Regions from separate parts of the Microbacterium sp. 05T445 genome, predicted to be linked through region 2. Evidence: predicted binding sites of a transcription regulator. Region 2 holds the regulator's gene; the other holds the start of a gene.
The links. Region 2 encodes HspR, which represses chaperone genes until heat shock. Its sites were predicted from a motif close to AAGTTGAGTCNNNNNGACTCAACTT; they were not measured.

Region 1 (10,570 bases), 1.1 Mb from region 2:
CATAGGCGACCACGTCATGGCCGCCGCCACGGCCCGCGGCGGTGCGCCCGTCGCGGACGGCCGCGGTGGCCGCGGCGTACTCGGCGGGGGTGTGCCCGCTGTCGAGCACTGTGCCGTCGGCCACCTCACCGCTCAGGCGCAGCGTCTTCGGCCCCTCGGCCGCGGCGTACACGAACGGCGGCGTCACCGGCGGGTAGTCCAGCCGCACGCCGGTCAGCGTGACGTACCGGCCGTCGACCTGCACCTCGGAGCCCGCGAGCAGTCCACGCAGCGCGGGGACGTACTCGCGCATGAGGGTCAGGGGCGACGCGACCCGCGCACCGGCCTGCCCCATCCAGTCGAGGACCCCGTGACCGACGCCGGGCAGGAGCCTGCCGGGGAAGAGCCGCTCGAGGGTGGCGATCTCCATCGCCGCGGCCGCCACGTTGCGCAGGGGCATCGGCGCGATGCCGATGCCGATGCGCAACGCCTCGGTCCATGCCAGAGCCGCGCCCGCGCTCGCGAAGGCCGACTGCCGGAAGCAGTCCTCCCAGATCCACAGCTCCGGCAGGCCCGCCGACTCGGTGGCCAGCACGGCGTCGCGGAACTCGTCGGGCGTGTGCGTGTACGGATTGAAGATCGCTCCGATGCGGCTCATGCCCCCACTCTGGCAGGACGCGCCGACACGCGCGACGACGGATGCCGCCCGGCATGCGCAGGGGCGCCGGGCCCGAAGGCCCGGCGCCCCTGCCCGATCGGCCGGATCAGGCGGCCGAGACGAACGGCGCGCGTGCGAGCACGGAGAGCGCGTCGTCCGCGGCATCCACAGTCACCGTCCCGCCGTCCACGAGCGCACCGGTGACGAACAGGTCGGCGATGCGGTCGTCGACCTCGCGCTGGATCAGCCGGCGCAGCGGCCGCGCGCCGTACTCGGGCTCGTACCCGTGGTCGGCGAGCCATGCGACGGCGTCGTCGGTGACCACGAGCGACACCTCGCGCTTGGCCAGGCGCGTGTCGGAGGCCCCCAGCAGCAGACGCACGATGCTCTGCAGCTGCGGCTTCTCGAGCTTGCGGAACAGCACGATCTCGTCGATGCGGTTGAGGAACTCGGGACGCATCGCCTCGCGGAGCTTGCCGAAGACGCGGTCGCGCAGGTCCTTCTCCGAGCCGAACCCGGTCGAGCCGCCTCCGTCGGCGAGGAAGCCGATGGCACCGCCGCGCGACGCGAGGAACTCCGAACCGAGGTTCGACGTCATCACGACGACAGTGTTGCGGAAGTCGACCGTGCGCCCCTGCCCGTCGGTGAGGCGGCCGTCGTCGAGCACCTGCAGCAGCAGGTTGAACACGTCGGGGTGCGCCTTCTCGATCTCGTCGAACAGCACGATCGAGTACGGGTTGCGCCGCACGCGCTCGGTGAGCTGCCCCGCCTCGTCGTACCCGACGTATCCCGGAGGGGCGCCGACCAGGCGCGAGACGGTGTGCCGCTCGCCGAACTCGCTCATGTCGAAGCGGATGACCGCGCCCTCATCGTCGAACAGCGAGGCGGCCAGCGCCTTGGCCAGCTCGGTCTTGCCGACACCGGTAGGTCCGAGGAAGAGGAACGAGCCCACCGGCCGACGTGCATCGCCCATGCCGGTGCGGTTGCGGCGCACCGCCTTGGCCACGGCGATGACCGCGTCGTCCTGCCCGATCACGCGATCGTGCAGCTCCTCCTCGAGGGAGGCGAGGCGCTCGCGCTCGGTCTCGGTCAGGCGGTTCACCGGGATGCCGGTGGCCCGGCTGATCACCGCGGCGATCTCCGGCTCGTCGACGATCGCGTCGGTGCGTACGGCGGCGCCCGCAGCGGTGGCGCGCTCGAGGCGCTCCTGCACGTCGGCGATCTGATCGCGGATCTGCGACGCCTCCTCGTAGTGCTCCGCCGACACCGCGGCGTTCTTGTCGGCCTCGAGCGTCGCCAGGCGCTCGACGAGTGCGCTGACGTCGACCTTGGCGCCCAGGCGCAGCCGCAGCCGTGCACCCGCCTGGTCGATGAGGTCGATCGCCTTGTCGGGCAGCACCCGCTCGGTCAGGTAGCGGTCGCTCAGCTCGACGGCGGCACGCAGCGCCTCGTCGGTGTAGACGATGCCGTGGTGCTCCTCGTAGGCGGGCTTGAGTCCGCGCAGGATCAGCACGGCGTCCTCGATGGAGGGCTCGCCCACGCGCACCGGCTGGAAGCGGCGCTCGAGAGCGGGGTCCTTCTCGATGACGCGGTACTCCTTGAGGGTCGTCGCGCCCACCAGGTGCAGCTCCCCGCGCGCGAGGCGGGGCTTGAGGATGTTGCCGGCGTCCATGCCGCCGTCGCCGGCGCCGCCGGCCCCCACCACCGTGTGGACCTCGTCGATGAACACGATCAGCTCGCCCTTGAGCGACGAGATCTCGTCCATCGTCTTGGTGAGGCGCTCTTCGAAGTCGCCGCGATAGCGCGTGCCCGCCAGCATCGCCGGCAGGTCGAGCGCGATCACGCGCTTGCCCAGCAGCTGCTCGGGAACGTCGCCCGCGACGATCGCCTGCGCCAGTCCCTCGACGATCGCGGTCTTGCCGACGCCGGCCTCGCCGACGAGCACCGGATTGTTCTTGGTGCGCCGGCTCAGGATCTCGATCGTCTGCTCGATCTCGTCGGCGCGCCCGATCACCGGGTCGAGGTCTCCGTCGACCGCGCGGGCGGTGAGGTCGGTGCCGTAGGCGTCGAGCATGGGGGTGACGGATGCCGCGGCATCCGTCGCCGCCTCGTTCGAGACGGTCTCGCCCGGCGTGACCGTCTCGCGGGCGCCCTGGGTGAGCGCCTCGGCCGTCACGCCGGCGCGCGCCAGCACCTGGCCGGCGGGAGTGTCCTGCGCGAGCACGAGCGCGAAGAACAGGTGCTCGGGGTCGACGTACGTCGAGCCCGACGACCGCGCCACCTGGAACGCGTGGAACAGCGCGCGCTGCACGGACGACGTCACCACGGCGCCGTCGACGTCGGCGGCAGCGGAGGCCGGGGGAAGCCGCTCCTCGGTCGCGCGCACGATGGCGTCGGCGTCGGCGCCGATCCGGCGGACGGCGTCGCGCGCGGGTGCCTCGCCGACGAGGATGCGCAGCACGTGCAGCGCGTCCAGCTCCTGCTGGCCGCGGTCGAGCGCGTACTTGCCGGCGCGCTGCAGCAGCTCCTGTGTGCGAGCGCCCAGGTAGCGGCTGAGGTCGATCGAGCGCTCGGCGCGGGCGCGCTCCCCCGCGAGGTAGCGCGCCAGGAAGTCGTCGAACGAGCTTCCCTCGTCGCCGGCCTGTGGGGTGAAGTCTTCGGGCATTCCATCTCTCCTGAAACTTGAGCGAACAGGTGTCAAGTTTTGAACTTGATACAACCGATGTCAAGTTCAACTCCAGGAGTCGCGGTGTATTCCCCGAATCGGCACCCGACTGCTCACCGCACGGATGTCGGCTCCCCGGCGTAGCGTGAGGACCGAGGAAGAGGCAGATGAGAGGGAGAATCATGGACTGGAAGATCGAGCTCATCTACGTGCCGGTCACCGACGTCGACCGGTCGAAGGAGTTCTACGAGCGCATTGGATTCCACGCCGACCACGACCAGGTCCCGTTCGACGGCCTCCGGTTCGTGCAGATGACCCCGCCGGGCTCGGCGTGCTCGATCGCCTTCGGCACGGGCCTGGGCAACGACCTCGAGCCGGGGCGCCAGAACACGATCCAGGTCGTCGTTCCCGACGCCGACGAGGCCCTCGCCCACCTGCGCGATCTCGGCGTCGAGGCGCAGGGCGTCGACGAGCAGGCCTGGGGCCGGTTCGTGTCGTTCGACGATCCGGACGGCAACACCTGGACGCTGCAGCAGCTGCCCCCACGCGACTGAGACGACGACGGGCGCCGGAGATGACTCCGGCGCCCGTCGTGCGACAACAGATCAGTCACGCCCTCCCGGCGGGCCGATGATCAGAAGGATCGCGAACAGGGCGACCACGGCGAGCGCGATGAGCGCGCCGAGCACCCAGGGCCGGCGCAGGAACCACCGCATCAGCCGGTCGTACCAGGCGGCGTCGCGCGGGTCATCGGTCTGCTCGAGCCGCCATGCGCCGGCCAGCCGGCCGGAGCGCTGCAGCCAGATCTCCGCGGGAATGGTCGCATACGGGATCACGGCGCTGATGAGGGCCGCCACCGTCGGACCGACGCGCCAGCGGTTGTTCAGGGCGACGAGGATCACGGTCGCGCCGTACGACAGGAAGATGAAGCCGTGGATGCCGCCGCCGATGCTGACACCGAGGGCCCACCCGGTGGTGGCACGGAGGATGAGACCGGTGATGAGCAGCGTCCACGAGACGACCTCGGCGATCGCGAGCGCGCGGAAGAGAGTGTGGGGGGTTCGGAACACACCTTCAGCCTAACTGAAAGTGGTTCAGCCTTTCTGAACGCTCCCTGCACGCTCGATCCCGATGGGCTCCTCGTGCAGCCCCTCCAGCGCGGCCGCCAGGTGGGGTGCGCCGGCCGACAGCGCGGCGTCGAGCGCCGCGAGCCGCCGCTCGACCTCACGCAGCACCTCCGTGCCGTGCTCGGTGACCCGCAGGTCGGATGCCGCGCCCGCGTGAGCCGTCGCGTCGGCGACCAGCCCGTCGGCCACGAGCGTCTGCACCGCCGAGTGCGCCGACTGCACGGTGATCTGGGAACGGCGGGCCAGTTCGCTGAACGAGATGCCGGGCGTCGCGTCGATGTGGGCGAGCAGGCCGTACTTGCGGGTGGTGAGACGGAAGTCGCGCAACTGCGCGCCGAGGTGGGCGTCCCACACGCTGGCGACGGTCAGCAGCGAGATCACAGGACTGAAAGCACGCTCCGACACGCGCTTCATGGTAGCCCCGCTACCGTGGGACGGTGACGTTCTCGCTCGACGGCCTGCGCCGCTGGCCCGATGTCGAGGCACCGGATCTCGTGGCGGCCGATGCCGCCGACCGGCTGCTCCTCGATGAATCGGCCGCCGTCCGCGCCGGCGTCGACGAGGGCGCGCTGGTGGTCATCGGCGACGGCTACGGCGCGCTCACCCTGGGCTCGGCGGCGGCGGGAGCCCGCGGCATCCGGGTCCATCAGGACCCCCTCACCGGTGAACGGGCGCTGGCGGCCAACGCCGCACGCACCGGCCTCGACGGCACGTTCGCCTCGATGCCGCTGTCGGTCGATCTGGTCCGCGATGCGCGCGTCGTGCTGCTGCGTCTGCCGCGATCGCTCGAGGCGCTTCGCGATATCGCGGGACTCGTCGCCGCGCACGCGGCACCCGACGTGGTCGTGTTCGCGGGCGGCCGCCTCAAGCACATGAGCCTCGCGATGAACGACGTGCTGGCCGAGCGCTTCGCCCGGATCGACGTCAGCCATGCCCGTCAGAAGTCGCGCGTGCTCGTCGCCCGCGCGCCGCACGACGGCCGCGATCCGGTGCCGAGCCGCCAGGTGCACGACGGCCTGGTGGTGTGCGCGTTCGGCGGCGCGTTCGCCGGTACATCGATCGACATCGGCACGCGATTCCTTCTGGAGCACCTCCCGCCGGTCGCGCCGGGCGAGGATGCCACGATCGACCTCGCCTGCGGCACCGGCGTGATCGCGGCGACGCTCGCGCTGCGGAATCCGTCCCTTAGCGTGCTGGCGTGCGATCAGTCCGCGGCGGCCGTGGCGTCGGCGATCGCCACCGCGCAGGCCAACGGCGTCTCGGACCGCGTCGAGGTCGTGCGCGACGACATGCTGCGGTCGCGCGCCGACGGCAGCGCCTCGTTCATCGCCCTCAACCCGCCGTTCCATTCGGGGGCGGCGGTGCACGAGGGGATCGCACCCCGGATGTTCGCGGAGGCCGCCCGGGTGCTCCGGCCCGGCGGTGAGCTGTGGGCGGTGTGGAACTCGGGCCTGCGGTACCGCCCCGCCCTGGAGCGCGTGATCGGGCCGACCCGGCAGATCGCGCGCAACGCCAAGTTCACCGTGACCGCGTCGACGCGACGCTGAGGACTACTGCGTCTGCTCGGGTTCGGGCGTCGGCGTCGGGGTCGGGCCGAACAGCCGCCATGCGCCTTCCGTGCACTCGTAGAACCGCACGGCCTGCGCGTCGACGTAGACGTCGCCGTCGGCCGTGCAGGTGGCGTCGTCGGGGGCGCTCGTCCCGAGCGTCACCTGGGTGCCGGCGGCACCGGGCTCGCCGGCCGCTCCCTGCGGCCCGGCGGGGCCCTGCTCGCCCTGGGGTCCCTGCTCGCCCGTGAGGTTCTCGGCGGCGGCGGCGCGGAGATTGCCGACCCAGGTCCAATCCTCCTGGAACAGGTAGACGTCGGCGCTGACGATGTCGATGTAGACGTCGCCCTCATAGCCGTTGCCCGACTCGGGCGCGCCCGAGCCCGCCCGCACCGCGGAACCCGCCGGCAGGATCTCGGCGAGCATCTCCTCGTAGTCCGGCGACGCCGTGGCGGACGTGGTGGGCGCCGGCGGCGCCGTCTCGACCGATCTCGCCAGCCAGGACCCGAGGAACGCCGCGAAGAACGACAACAGCACGACCCCCAGGCCGAACCACATCAGCGTTCCGCGCGTCACCGGTGACGCAGCGACTCTGTCACCGCTCGCGGGGTTCTCCACGGCAGCCCCCCTCTCACCGCGTGCGAAAAGCGCGGAGCCCCCAGAGCCCTGCGCCGCTGAGACCACTGTAGGAACGCAGCGCCCGCCTGTCCACGCATGCCGTGGTGAGATGCCCTCGGTCGCCGGTGTACGAGCGGCTCCTGCGCCAGCCCGTGCGCGGATTCCGCGTGACCGGGGGCGCCGACGCGATATGCCGACACCCCCGGTAGCCGCGGGCTCGGGGCTCACGGCTGGGGTCACCGGACCGGGGCTCCGGTTCTCCCCCACTCAAGAGACACGGACGACCCGCATCTATTACGCGGATCGAGCGACTCCTCGCGCGCGTGGGTGACCGCGACCCGCGAGATGACGGATGCCGGGGCCCCGGCATCCGTCATCTCCATCGTGCTCAGACCGTCGGCGTGACGGGGATCTCGTTGCGTCGCGCGAGGTCGCCCAGCCAGCCGAGACTCGGCTTGGGGGTGCGGACGAAGGTCTCGCGATCCACGGCGATCAGCCCGAAGGTGGGCCGGAACGATCCCCACTCGTAGTTGTCGAGCAGCGACCAGTGCAGGTAGCCGCGCACGTCGCAGCCGTCGGCCATCGCCGCGGCCATTCCCGCCAGCGCGCCCGTCGTGTAGTCGATGCGCTGGGCGTCGTCCGACGTGGCCATGCCGTTCTCGGTGACGATCATCGGGATGCCGCCGGTGACCTCGCGGGTGTGGCGGAGCGCGTGGCCGAGCGCCTCGGGGTAGTACTCCCACCCGGTGAGCGTGCGCTCCGTGCCCTCGGGCCACGGCTGCGGTCCATACCCCAGCTCGTCCTCCGTCGGGCCGATGATGGTCCGCAGGTAGGACTGCACGCCGATGAAGTCGTCGCCCCGCGACTGCTCGAGGAAGAAGTCCTCACGCCAGTACTGCCACTCGTCGCGCTGCTTCTCCCACCCGGGGACGGCCTGGAAGACCTGGTTCGCCACCGTCCAGCCCGAGCGGATGCCGCCGGCCCCGCGCAGCACCTCGGTCGAGGCGTGATGCGCGTCGGCGATCGCCTGGGCGACGAACGGCGACGGGCCGGGGAAGTTCACGCCGTTCTCGGTGTCGATCCGCGCCTCGGTCTGGTTGACCATCATGTTCGGCTCGTTGATCGTGATGACCGTCTCGACGTCGTCGAGGATCGTCGTCGCGATCTCGGTGAACCGTCGGAACCGATCGGTGCTCTGCTCGGCGTACCAGCCGCCGGAGTGGTCCCACCACCGCGGGAAGGTGAAGTGGTGCAGCGTGACGATCGGCTCGACTCCGTGATCACGGCACGTGTCGATCATGCGCCGGTAGTGCGCGAGCTGCGCGCGCGAGACCACGCCCTCCTCCGGTTCGATCCGCGACCACTCCAGTGAGAAGCGGTACGCGGTGAGTCCGGCATCCGCCAGCAGGGCGATGTCCTCGGGATAGCGGTGGTACGAGTCGCACGCGTCGCCCGACGGCTCCGGGATGGTGGTGCCCGGCGCGTACTCGTTCTCCCAGTGCCCGGTGTTGACGTTGCCGCCCTCGATCTGGTGACCGGCGGTGGCCGCTCCCCAGATGAACCCCTTGGGTGCGGCAGTGGCGCTGCTCATGAATGCTGATTCCTTTCTTGTGGGTGAAGTTTCGACGGGGCTCACTTGATGCCCGTCATCGCGATCCCCTGGATGAAGTGGCGCTGCATGGCGATGAACAGGATGAGCACCGGGACGACGATGAGGAACGACCCGGCCATCTGCAGCCCGTAGTCAGCCCCATGGCCCCCCGAGTCCGACGAGAACAGCGCGAGCGACACCGGCAGGGTGTACATCGAGTCGTCCTGCGAGATGATCAGCGGCCACAGGAAGCTGTTCCACGAGCCCATGAACGTGAAGATCGCGAGCGTCGCCAGCGGCGCCTTGCACAGCGGCAGCACGATCTGGAAGAAGGTGCGGAACTCTCCTGCACCGTCGATGCGCGCGGCATCCAGCAGCGAGTCGGGGATCTCGAGCATGAACTGGCGCATCAGGAACACCCCGAAGGCCCCCACCATGCCAGGCAGGATCAGACCCCAGTAGGTGTTGACCATCCCCAGGTTCGCGACGAGCACGAACTGCGGGATCAGGGTCACGATGCCCGGTACGAACATCGTCGCGAGCACGACGACGATGATCACGTTCTTGCCGGGGAACTTCATCTTCGCCAGCGCCCAGCCGACCATCGACGAGAACAGCAGTGTCGTCGCGACGGTGACCGCGGCGAGGAACACCGAGTTGAAGAACGGCCGGGCGATGTCGAACTCGAACAGCCACGCCTGGAAGTTCTCGAGAGTCGGGGCCTTCGGCCACCAGGTGACCGGCCTCGACATGATCTCGGCCTTCGTCTTGAAGGCGCCGAGCACCATCCAGATGAACGGCAGCGTGGTGGCTGCGAGACCGACCGAGAGCACGACCAGCACGGCGAGGTTGCCCCAGCGGATGGGCTTGCGCGGTGCGCGGGACCGCTCGCCAGCCGGCTCGGTCACGGCCGCGGTGGCGACGGGTTCTTTAGTGATCGTCATGTCAGGTCCTCTGGCGGAAGAAGCGGAACTGCACGAGCGCGAGGATGCCCACGAGCGCGAACAGGACGTAGGCGCCGGCTGCTCCGACCGAGTAGTTGCCGTACGTGAACTGGTTGTAGACCTGCAGGGCGATCGACGTCGTCGAATCCAGCGGTCCGCCGTTGGTCATCACGAACGGTTCGTCGAAGAACTGCATGTACCCGGTCGTGACGAGGATCGAGTTCAACAGGATCGTCGGCATCATCATCGGGATCGTGATGCGGAAGAACTTCTGCCGCGAGTTCGCACCGTCGATGTCGGCCGCCTCGTTGACGTCGGAGGGGATCGCCTGCAGACCGGCGAGGAAGATGACCATGGATGCGCCGATGTTGCGCCAGATCGCCATAATCGTGATCGCGAGCAGGGCGGTGTTCGGGTCGCTCAGCCAGTTCGGCCCGGAGATGCCGATCCAACCGAGCATCGTGTTGATCACGCCGGTGTTCTGGTACATGATCCGCCACACCACGGCCACCGCGACGATGGTCGTGATGACCGGCATGTAGTAGCCCACCCGGAAGAACGTGGCGACCTTGCGACTCACCGAGTTCAGGAGGACCGCGAGCACCAGCGCGAGGAACAGCGTGGTCGGCACGCCGACCACGACGAACATCAGCGTGTTCAGCAGCGCCCGCTGGAACGTCGGATCGGTGAGCACCGTGATGAAGTTCTCGAACCCGACGAAGTTCACGTTGAACGGGTTGCGGATGTCCCGCGCCCTGAGGTCGGTGAACGCCATGGCCAGCGAGCTGACGAGCGGGATCATCCCGAAGACCCCGAACGTCAGGACGAACGGCGCGACGAAGACCCAGGCGATGGCGGCGGATCGCCGCCGCTGCGCGGCCAGGGAAGGGACCTTCCCCGGCCGCGCTGCTGTGGTTGTCACCAGCCGAAGCCGATCTTGTCGGCCTGCGCCTGGATCTCCTTCGCCGCCTCGGCGCCGGTGATCTCGCCACGGGCGACCTGCTCGGAGTACTTGCTGATGAGGTCCGAGATCTGCGACCACGCCGGGTAGTTCGGCGTGGCGACCGTGTTCGCCAGCTGCTCGGTCAGCGTCTTGGTGACTGGGTTGTCCTGGATCGGCTCGTACTCCGCCGCGGCGACGTTGGCCGGAAGCTCGCCCTGCAGGTCGTACCACGCCTCCTGCTGGTCCTGCTCACCGATCCACGACAGCAGCGACCACGCTGCAGCCTTGTTGTCGGATGCCGAGAACACGCCGAGGTTGCCGCCACCGATGTACTGGTCGTTGTTGCCGCCGGGACCCTCGGGCGAGACGGTGTAGCCGACGGAGTCCATCGTGAAGCCCTCGGGCGCGGTGCCCTTCTCGATCTCCTCCTGGTAGATGTCGAGCATCCACGGACCCGAGATGAACATCGGCGTGCCACCGTTCTCGAACGTCGCGTCG
Region 2 (10,570 bases):
TCCTGCAGGCTCAACGCCTCGACCGTGCGCGCACCACCCGCGGTCTCGTTGATGGAGGCGAAGAACGGGCCGTAACTCGCCCCCATCCGCCGGTACACGGCGCTCGCACGCGGCACGTACCAGCGCATCACCAGCACGAGGATGGGCACCCCGAGCAGGAAGACGGGGGCGATGAGCGGCGCGGTGATCACCGTGGCGGACAGGGTCAGCACCACGGTCACGACCGCGATCGTGGACTCCGGAAGCGCCCGGCGCACCGTCCCCGATACCGCGCTGACATCCTGGGTCGTGCGGGTGACGAGGTCGCCCGTGCCGCCCTGCTCGACGAGGCCGATCGGCAGCAGCAGGGCGCTGGCCATGAAGTCGTCCCGCAGCCGGGCGAACACGTCCTCGCCCAGCACCGCGGCCGTCCGCGTGGCGATCACGATGAGCGCCCCTTGCACGAGGGCGCACAGCAGCATCCCGCCGCACACGAGCGCCACCTCGCCGGCTGTCGCACCGGCGGTGAGCCGATCGACCAGCAGCCCCATGAGCCGCGGCGGAAGGATGCCGACGAACGCCGACACCCCGAACAGCACGATGACGCCGATGAACCGGCCGCGCCGCTCGCGCCAGATGCCCACGAGCGCCGCGCGCACCCGCGCCGGGCTCGCCGTGGGCACGGCCGCACCGTTCATCGGGCCCCCTCCGCCCGCAGCACGACCGCGCGGAACTCCGCCGACCCGAGCAGTTCGTCGTGCGTCCCCTCGGCGACGACGCGGTCGCCCGAGATGAACGCGATGCGGTCGGCGCGCGCGAGCACGAGCGGGCTGGTGGTGACGATGACCGTCGCGGCGCCGGCGCGGTGAAGACGGATGCCGTCGGCCATGCGCTCCTCGGTCGGCGCGTCGACCGACGAGGTCGGGTCGAGCATCACCAGCAGCTCGGGCTCCGCCAGCAGCGCACGGGCGACGCCGAGGCGTTGGCGCTGTCCGCCGGAGAACTCGACCCCCCGCTCCCCCACCAGGACGTCGAGCCCGCCGTCGAGAGCCTCGACGATGTCGGCCCCCTCCGCGGCGGCCACGGCACGGAGGATCACGTCGTCGTCGTGGCGCCGCCACGGGTCGAGCAGCTCACGCAGCGTGCCGCTGAAGAGGAAGGGCACCGGGTCCGACACGACGATGCGGCGACGCACCTCCTCGACCGGGAACGCGGAGAGTTCCACGCCGCGCCATCGCACCGTCGCCCCCGGCACGTCGGGGACGAGGCGGCCGAGGCGGTCCACGAGCGCGCGGGCCGCACCGGCGTCCGTGGCGACGACACCGAGCAGCTCGCCCTCGCCCGCGCGCAGGCCGGTCGTGGCGTCCTCGATGAGGACGACGCCAGGGTGCGGCTCGCGCGCCGGGGCGACGGCATCCCGTTCCCACAGCGGCTCGACCCGCAGCAGCCCGACAATGCGCTTGGCGCTGACGTGCGCGGCGACGCCGACGGTCAGCACCTGGTTGACCAGCGCCACCGGCAGCAGCAGGAAGCCGGCGTACCCGTAGAACGCCACCAGCGCCCCCACCTGGAGGTGCCCGTCCACCACCAGGATCGCCCCGATCCAGGTGAGGAGCGCGACGAAGATCCCCGCGACGAGGACGTTCATCGCCTCGGCGGCCGCGAGCGGCCAGGCGACCCGGACCCCGGTATCGCGCACCTGCGCGGAGTGCTCCTGGTAGCGCGCGAGGAATCGGCGCTCCCCGCCGACGCCCCGCAGCACCCGCAGGCCCTTGACACTGTCGAGGGCCACCGTGTTCATCGCGGCCCTCGCCTCCCATGCCGCGGACTGCCGGGTGTGCAGCGACTTCACGAGCGCGAACGACAGCGTGGCGAAGACGGGCACGCCCACGAGCACCAGGACGCCGAGCAGCACCGACTCGCGCAGCAGCAGCACCGCGACCGTGACGAACGACACCGTCGCCGACACCAGCGATCCCACGTTGATGGGCAGGAAGCTCACCGGCCAGGTCTCGGAGGCCATCGTGACCACGGCCCCCGGCTGCAGGGCACGGTCTGCGGCCGTCGTCACGCGAGTGGACGCGTGCGCGAGCACCTGGCCGACGCGCGACTCGGCACGCGAGAAGTTGATCGAGCCCGCGCGATCACGCAGTCCCTGGATGAGCGAATGCTGCAGCTGCAGCCACAGCACCACCGCCATCCACACGGCGAACGCGGCGTAGTCGCCGGCGACGAGCCCCTGGTCGATCGCCTGCCCGATCGCCCACGGGGTCAGCGCCAGGCCCAGCAGCCACACGACGTCGCACACCGTGCCCTGCAGCACGGTCGTCCACTGCAGCCGTGTCACCCACGCCAGGAAGCCGGCGGGCGTCACTGCGCTCGGCGGCTCCTGGTACGGCTCGGGGATGGGTTGCATTCAGCTACTTGAGACCCGCCATCTTGATGTTGCCGATGATCTGGCGCTGGAAGATGAGGAACAGGATGATGACGGGCGCCGCCGCGAGGACCGACCCGGCGATCAGCAGACCGAGCTCGGTGCTGCGCTCGGAGCGGAAGGTCGCGAGGTACTGCTGGACCACGAACTGGTCCGGCGTGGTGATCGTCATGATCGGCCAGACGTACGAGTTCCAGTAGGCGAGGAACGCGGTGATGCCCATCACGACGAACGGCGGCTTCGACAGGGGCAGGAAGAGCTTGGTGAAGATGCGCATGCGTCCGCAGCCGTCGAGCATCGCCGCCTCTTCGAGGCTGGACGGGATGCTCAGGTAGAACTGCCGGATGAAGAAGATCATCCCCGCGCTGGCCGCTCCCGGGACGACCAGGACGGCGAGGGTGTCGAGCATCTGGAGGTTCGTCACCACGATGAAGCTCGTCAGCAGGATCGTCATCCCGGGGATGAACATCGTCGTGATGACGATGACCCACAGCGTCCGCTTGAACCGGAAGTCGAGGCGGGCGAACGCGTACGCGGCGAGCGAATTGACCGTGAGGGCGAGCAGCGTGAAGAGGACGGCGCCGAAGAAGGTCCACAGCATCGTGCGGGTGAACGTCGGGTCGGCGAGGATCTGCGCGTAGTTCTCCCAGCGCCAGACCTCGGGGAAGAACTGGAACGGGGTCTGGATGACCTCGGTCTTCGACTTGAAGCCGGCGATCACCATCCAGGCCAGCGGGAACAGCGCCGCGGCGATGAAGACGATCCCGACCAGCGCCTTGCCGATCGCGTAGAACCACCAGCTGAGGTCGCGGGTGCGGCGCCGCGGAGCGAGCGCGGTCATGGCGGGGGCTTCCTGAACGGCGGTCACGTCAGTCCACCAGCCTCTCGGAGTTGACGAAACGGAACACCAGCGCCGAGACGGTGCCGAGCACGACGAACAGCAGCAGCGCCGCCGCGATCGAGTAGCCCACGTTGATGTCGTTGCGGAAGTGGTTGAAGATGAACAGGTTCGGCAGCGTGGTCGAGTTCAGCGGCCCGCCGCCGGTCATCACGAGCGGCAGCTCGAACTGCTGGATCGCCGCGACGAACCCGGTGATCAGCAGGTAGAGGAACACGTTCTTCATCTGCGGCAGCGTGATGTAGCGGGTCTTCTGCCACCAGTTCGCGCCCTCCATGGCGGCGGCCTCGTAGTACTCGGACGGGATGTCGACCATCGCGGCCACCATGATGAGCGACGTGAGCCCCATCCCGAGCCAGATGGCCGGGATCGCGATGGCCAGCAGCGCCCACGCCGGGTCGCCGATCCACGCGATCGGGTCGATGCCGAAGCCGTCGAGCATCGCGTTGAGGATGCCGCCGGAGTAGTTGTAGATGAGCACGAAGATGATCGACGTGATCACCGACGAGATGATCGTCGGGATGTAGATGCTCACCTTGAGGGTGCCGGCGAACCAGCGCGACACGCTCACCACGAGGCTCGAGAAGAAGAACGCGAGCAGCAGCATCGGGGGGACCGTCATCGCCACGAACACGAAGCCGCGGCCGATCGACTCCCAGAACAGCGGGTCGCTCAGCACATTCGTGAAGTTGCGGAAGCCGACGAACTCGGGGTCCTTGTAGAAGCTCCAGTCCTGGAAGGACAGGTACCCGGCGTAGACCGCCGGCCAGATCACGAAGATCCCCAGCAGCACCACCGCCGGGAGGATCAGCAGGTACGCGATCCTGCCGTCGCGGTACCGGAAGCGGTTGTGCCGGCGCCTCTCCTGCCATCGACCGGGGAGCACCATGGTCTCCGTCTCGGTCATCATCGTCTGCGTCGCGGTCATTTCCTCACCTCGCTGTGGGCCCGGGCACAAGTCCGGGGGCCGATGTCACCGGCCCCCGGACCTCATCCGTTCGCTAGGACTTCGGCGCCTTGCTGGGCAGGTCGTCGCGCTGGATCACGGTGTTGATGGCATCCTCCGCCGTCTTGATGGCGTCGTCCGCAGACGCCGCGCCCTTCATGACGGATTCCATCGCCGTTCCGACCGCGAGCGAGACGTCCCACGGGTAGGTGGGCTCGGGGATCGCCGTCGGCACGATGTCGTTCATCACGATGCCCGACCAGGGTGCATCGGCACTGGCCTCGTCCGCCGTGACGGCGTCCTGCACGGCCGTGCGGACCGGGACCTTCGTGAACTGGGTGTCGACGAAGAACGGCACGAGCAGTTCGGGGTCGCCGGCGAGCGCCCACGTGAGGAAGTCGGCCGCCGCCTGCGCGTTCTTCGACTTGGCGTCGATCACCCAGCGGAAGTTGCCCAGGGTGGTCGCGCCGCGACCGTCGGCGTCCGCCGCGTTGGGGAACGCGCCGACGCCGGTCTTGGGCAGCACGTCCTGGTAGTCCGACCCGATCTCGGACATCATCCACGAGCCCGACACCTTGAACGCGACCTTCTCCTCGCCGAAGTCCTTGCCTCCGACGTACACGTCCAGGGCCTGCTGGGGCATGTAGCCCTCGTCCCACAGCGTCTTGTAGTTGGCCATCAGCTGGCGATAGCCGTCGTTGTCGATGTCGGGCGCGGTCCAGTCTTCGTTGAGCGCGGTGTGGCCGGCGAAGTTGTACTGCTGACCGACGGAGGACCACGCGAAGGTGACCGCGTCGCTGGCCGGCGAGATGCAGTACTGGCCGTCGGCGAGCGTCGGCTTGATCGCCGCGCACATGTCGAGCAGCTCGTCCCACGTGGTCGGGCCGGTCTCCGGGTCCAGGCCCGCTGCCGAGAGCAGGTCCTTGTTCCAGAACAGCACCGTCTGCGGCTCGAGCAGGAGGGGGTACGCGTAGTACTTGCCGCCGATCTGGGAGATCGGCTGGGCCGCGTCGATGATCTCGTCGAGCTTGTCCTGCGGCACGAGGTCGTTGAGCTCGTGCAGCTGCCCGGCGTTGACGGCGTCGGTGATGCTCGCCGAGAACGTGTAGATGTCGGGCGCCTTGCCCGCGGCCTGCGCGGACTTCATCTTCTGGTCCCACGCGTCGGCGGGCACCTCGGTGTCGACGACCTTGATCTCGTCCTGCGACGCGTTGAACTGCTTCACGATGTCGGCGTACCACTCGTTCTCGACGGGCGTGAACGTGCGGTGCCAGAACTGGACGGTGGTGACCCCGTCCCCTCCGGCGTCGCCGCCGCCGCCGGCGCTGCAGCCGGCGAGGACCGTTCCCGCCGCCGCCGCTGCCGCGACGGCGAGCAAGAGCCTGCTGTTTCTCTTGTGCATTCGTCCCTCCTCAGGAACACGACTCTTCGGTGAGTCGGAGCTGTGGCCGGTCACGGCGTCCCGATCCGTTCGGATCGGGCGCTGCCGCCGTCCTGCGCGGATCGCCGGTGACCTCGTCACGGTCAGAGTAGACGAAATCGATTTCATGCGCAATGGGCGCAAACTGCGATCCGCGGTGATCGGCCCAACCGAGACGCCCACGGCGACGGCAGGATGCGGCATCCGCTCGGTCTGTATCGATTTCACAACGCACGGCGACGGCGGTCATGGGGTCTTCTCGAGGTCCACCGAGAACCAGAACACGTTGTACGGCCCCCACAGCGACAGCGTGAAGTAGATCCGCTTGCCGCCCTCGGCGACGTAGCGCGGATTCAGGTACGGCGAGTAGAGCCCCGGGTAGTCCGCGCCGGGAACCAACAGCACCGGATCGTTCCACGGCCCCCACGGCGTCACGCCCTCGCGGATGTAGGCGTCGCCGCCGTCGGAGTAGGTCATGATCCAGCGGTCGAGGTAGTCCGACCGCATCACCGACAGCTCGCCGATCGTGCCGTCGACCACGATCTCGGCGGCATCCATGTCGGGGTCCCAGCGGGGCGCGCCGTCGGCGTCCGTGCCGGCGAAGTACGAGTAGGCGCCGGGGTCTTCGACCGCCTCCTCCGTGGCCGGCACGCGCATGAGCGCGACCCCGCCGAAGCGGCCGGACGGGATCGTCCAGAAGTACACGTAGTCCTCGCCGCCGTCGGAGACGTGCACCGGCGCGACCTGGATGAAGTTCGACTCCCCCGGCCACCGCGGCTCGTCCAGGGGCGTCCAGGTGCGGCCCTGATCGGTGGATTTCGCGAGACCGGCGTAATTCGCGTCCCACGCGCCGGGCTCTCCCCAGTACGACACCGACATGTACGAGATGTAGAGCGTGTCGCCGATCGCGAAGCCGTGCGTCGGGATCTTCGTGACCTCGCCGTCGCCGTCGTTGATGTCGTGCTCGCCCTCGACGAGCGCCTGCGCCCACCCGAGATCGTCGACCGGCGCCCAGCCGTCGAAGCTGATGCCGTCGGACGGGTCGTCGTCGGTCGTCCAGGCCGAGACGTTGGAGCGCCAGACCCCGCCCTGACCGCCGATCGAGTCCGGGTCGCGCTGCCCGAACGTGTCGCCGAAGAAGAAGTAGGTTCGGTCGCCCAGGTTGGTCATCGAGCCGAGGTCGGTCCCGGCGACGGCCGCGGACTCGGTGTCGTTCATCCCGTCGGGACCGGTGAGCTGTGCGATCTGGGTGAGGTTCGACACCCCGGAGAGCACGAAGGGCTTGTCGGCGTCGGAATCGACGACGGGCAGCCCCGGAGCGGCGCACGCGGAGAGCCCTCCGACGAGCACAGCGGATGCCGCGACCGCGGCGACGCGGCGGGCACGGGCACGGGAGCGCGACGGTGACATGATCCTCCTCGATCGTCGATGTCACGATACGTCGGGAAGGCGGATTCGCGAAATCGATTTCACGTTCCTGCGCGCGGAAACGCCGTCCCGCACGACGGTGCGGTCAGCGTTCTCCTCGCGGAGCGGATGCCCCGCCCTGGGCGTCCGCGTCATCGCTCGGCGCGATCGGCGTGCGGGGTCGCCAGACCACGACCTCGGTCGCGCGGCGGACGCGCGTGCCGTGCCGGAGCGTCACGACGGCGCCCGTCGAGCCCGCGGCGAACACACGAGCGCCCGGCCGCTTCTCGAGCTCCGCGCGCATGCGGTCCTCGAGGTCGCGGACGCGGCCGTGCAGCTCCTGCACGCGGTTCTCCAGCTCGAGGATGCGCACGATCGCGGGAAGCCCGATGCCGTCGGACGACATCCGGGCCACCTCGCGCAGCTGCTCCACATGCCGCAGCGAGTAGCGCCGCGACCCGCCCTGCGTGCGAGCCGGCACCACCAGACCCAGCCGGTCGTACTGACGGAGGGTCTGCGGGTGCATGCCCGACAGCTCGGCGGCCACGGCGATCGCGAAGATCGGGGCATCCTCGTCGATGTCGTCCTCGGCCATTCTCGTCACCTCCTTGATGCCGGCCGCTGAGCGAGCGAGGAACGAGCGAGACGAAGCGCCTTGAACCGACGATCGGCGTTGGCCACGCGGCGTTTCGTCTCGCTTCGCTCGCTCAACGACCGATTCTCCTAGCCCTGCGCCTTGGCCATGAGCTCGGCGCGCGGATTCTCCTTCGGCTCCAGGCTCTGGAAGCGCTCCAGCGCCTCGCGGGCGGCGTCGTCGAGGTGCGACGGCACCGCGACCTGCACCTCGGCGAGGAGGTCGCCGGTGCCCTTGGTCGTCTCGACGCCGCGCCCCTTGACGCGCAGCACGCGTCCGGACGGGGTGCCAGGAGCCACGCGCAGCCGCACCGGGTCGCCGCCGAGGGTGGGCACCTCGATGGTGGCGCCCAGGGCCGCCTCGGTGAACGTCACCGGCACCGTGACGCGCAGGTTGAGCCCGTCGCGGGTGAACACCGGATGCGGGCGCACGGTGACCTGCACGACGATGTCGCCGTTCTCGCCGCCGTCGGGCGAATGACGCCCGCGCCCGCGCAGCCGGATCTTCTGGCCGTCCGAGACCCCCGCGGGGATCTTCACCTTGAACGGCTTGCCGTCCTCGCCCTGCAGCGAGATCGTCTCGCCCTTGGTCGCGGTGACGAAGTCGATCGTCGTGCGCGCCGTGACGTCGGCGCCGCGGGTCGGGCCGCCGTAGCCGCGGTATCCGCCGCTCGGCTGCCCGAACCGCCCGGAGCCGAAGCTCCCGCCGCCCTGCTGCTGGTTGAACATCGCGAAGATGTCGTCGAAGTCCTCGGCGCTCTGGTAGCGGGCGCCGCGGCCCTGGTTGAACATCGAGAAGACGTCCTCGAAGCCCCCTGCGCCGCCCTGACCGCCCGCGGTGAAGCGCGCGCCCGAGCCCATCGCCCGGATCTGGTCGTACTCCTTGCGCTGCTCGGGATCGGAGAGCACGGAGTAGGCCTCGCTGACCTCCTTGAACTTCGCCTCCGCCTTGGCGTCACCCTGGTTGGAATCCGGATGGTACGTCCGCGCGAGCTTGCGGTAGGTCTTCTTGAGATCGGCCTCGCTGACGTCCTTCGAGACGCCGAGCACCGAATAGAAGTCCTTGTCGAACCAGTCCTGACTGGCCATGGGTCCTCCTTCGGCTACTCGGCGGGAACTGCGACGACGACCTTCGCCGGACGAAGCTCCACCGAGCCCAGGCGATAGCCGATCTCGACGACCTCGAGGATCGTCGGGTCGGTCTGGCCCGGGGTCGGCACCTGGAAGATCGCCTCGTGCTGCTGCGGGTCGAACACCTCGCCGGCCGCGCCGTAGGTGACCAGGCCGATGCGCTCGGCCACGCCGCGCAGCTTCACGGCGATCGCGGCGAAGGCGGAGCCCTCCTCGAGATCGCCGTGCTTCTCAGCGCGGTCGAGGTCGTCGAGCACCGGCAGCAGGCCCTTGGCGACCGCGCCCTGGGCGCGCTCGATCTCGACCTCGCGCTGCTCCTCGGTGCGGCGGCGGTAGTTGGCGTACTCGGCCTGCAGACGCTTGAGGTCGTTCAGCAGCGCCGACTCGAGGTCGGCGAGCACGGCGTCCTCTGCCGCGGCGTCGGCGTTCTGCTCGGCGCCGAGGATGTCGTCGACCGTGAGCTCGTCCTGCCCGTCCTGCGGCGCGGGGCCGGAGGCGTTCGCCTCCGACCCCACACCCTCGGGCCGGACCTCGTCGCCGTCGTTCGGCTGTTCGTGGTCCTTCTTCGCCATGACTACTTCTTCTCGTCTTCGTCGTCGATGACCTCGGCGTCGACGACGTCCTCGTCGGAGGCCGTCGCGCCCTGGGCGTCGCCGGCGTCGCCGGCTGCGGCATCCGGAGCGGACTGCGAAGCCTGGCCGGCGGCGTAGATCGCCTCGCCCAGCTTGCCCTGGCTCTGGTTGAGCTTGTCGAACGCGGTCTTCACGGCCTCGTCGTCGTCACCGGCGAGAGCGGTCTTGAGAGCGTCGACGTCGCCCTGGACCTCGGACTTGACGTCCTCGGGGAGCTTGTCCTCGTTCTCCTTGATGAGCTTCTCGATCGAGTACGAGAGCGTCTCGGCCTGGTTGCGGACCTCGGCCGACTCACGACGCTTCTTGTCTTCGGCGGCGTGCTCCTCGGCCTCGCGCACCATGCGCTCGATGTCGTCCTTCGGCAGCGACGAGCCGCCGGTGATCGTCATCGACTGCTCCTTGCCGGTGCCCTTGTCCTTGGCGGACACGTGCACGATGCCGTTCGCGTCGATGTCGAAGGTGACCTCGATCTGCGGGATGCCGCGCGGCGCCGGGGCGATGCCGGTCAGCTCGAACGTGCCCAGCGGCTTGTTGTCGCGGGTGAACTCGCGCTCGCCCTGGAAGACCTGGATCGCGACCGACGGCTGGTTGTCGTCGGCGGTGGTGAAGGTCTCGGACCGCTTGGTCGGGATGGCGGTGTTGCGCTCGATGAGCTTCGTCATGATGCCGCCCTTGGTCTCGATGCCGAGGCTCAGCGGGGTGACGTCGATGAGGAGCACGTCCTTGCGCTCGCCCTTGAGGACACCGGCCTGGAGGGCGGCGCCGACGGCGACGACCTCGTCCGGGTTCACACCCTTGTTGGGCTCCTTGCCGGTCTCCTGCTTCACCAGCTCGGAGACGGCGGGCATGCGGGTCGAACCGCCGACGAGCACGACGTGGTCGATGTCGCCGACCTTGATGCCGGCCTCGCGGATCACGTCCTCGAACGGCTTCTTGGTGCGGTCGAGGAGGTCCTTGGTGAGGTCCTCGAACTTCGCGCGCGTGATCGTCTCCGACAGCGACACGGGGCCCGAGTCGGTCAGCGACAGGTACGGCAGGTTCACGGACGTCGAGGTCGAGCTCGAGAGCTCCTTCTTCGCCTGCTCCGCGG

Region 1: a site for HspR is predicted at 3,317-3,341, ahead of AC1DDU_RS00900 (ATP-dependent Clp protease ATP-binding subunit). Genes of this name have one in related genera too.

What each region holds. Positions count from the first base shown of each region.
Region 1 covers NZ_JBFTKJ010000001.1:189,110-199,679, forward strand. The annotation lists gene AC1DDU_RS00895 (LLM class flavin-dependent oxidoreductase) at 1-637, opposite strand, end outside; gene AC1DDU_RS00900 (ATP-dependent Clp protease ATP-binding subunit) at 744-3,302, opposite strand; gene AC1DDU_RS00905 (VOC family protein) at 3,485-3,856, shown strand; gene AC1DDU_RS00910 (DUF3817 domain-containing protein) at 3,908-4,372, opposite strand; gene AC1DDU_RS00915 (MarR family transcriptional regulator) at 4,397-4,834, opposite strand; gene AC1DDU_RS00920 (class I SAM-dependent methyltransferase) at 4,867-5,976, shown strand; gene AC1DDU_RS00925 (hypothetical protein) at 5,980-6,552, opposite strand; gene AC1DDU_RS00930 (glycoside hydrolase family 1 protein) at 6,983-8,185, opposite strand; gene AC1DDU_RS00935 (carbohydrate ABC transporter permease) at 8,227-9,129, opposite strand; gene AC1DDU_RS00940 (carbohydrate ABC transporter permease) at 9,131-10,051, opposite strand; gene AC1DDU_RS00945 (extracellular solute-binding protein) at 10,048-10,570, opposite strand, start outside.
Region 2 covers NZ_JBFTKJ010000001.1:1,278,983-1,289,552, forward strand. The annotation lists gene AC1DDU_RS06170 (ABC transporter ATP-binding protein) at 1-677, opposite strand, end outside; gene AC1DDU_RS06175 (ABC transporter transmembrane domain-containing protein) at 674-2,395, opposite strand; gene AC1DDU_RS06180 (carbohydrate ABC transporter permease) at 2,400-3,281, opposite strand; gene AC1DDU_RS06185 (carbohydrate ABC transporter permease) at 3,283-4,239, opposite strand; gene AC1DDU_RS06190 (ABC transporter substrate-binding protein) at 4,313-5,659, opposite strand; gene AC1DDU_RS06195 (hypothetical protein) at 5,670-5,927, opposite strand; gene AC1DDU_RS06200 (DUF4185 domain-containing protein) at 5,924-7,087, opposite strand; gene AC1DDU_RS06205 (heat shock protein transcriptional repressor HspR) at 7,191-7,679, opposite strand; gene AC1DDU_RS06210 (DnaJ C-terminal domain-containing protein) at 7,808-8,806, opposite strand; gene AC1DDU_RS06215 (nucleotide exchange factor GrpE) at 8,821-9,420, opposite strand; gene dnaK (molecular chaperone DnaK) at 9,423-10,570, opposite strand, start outside.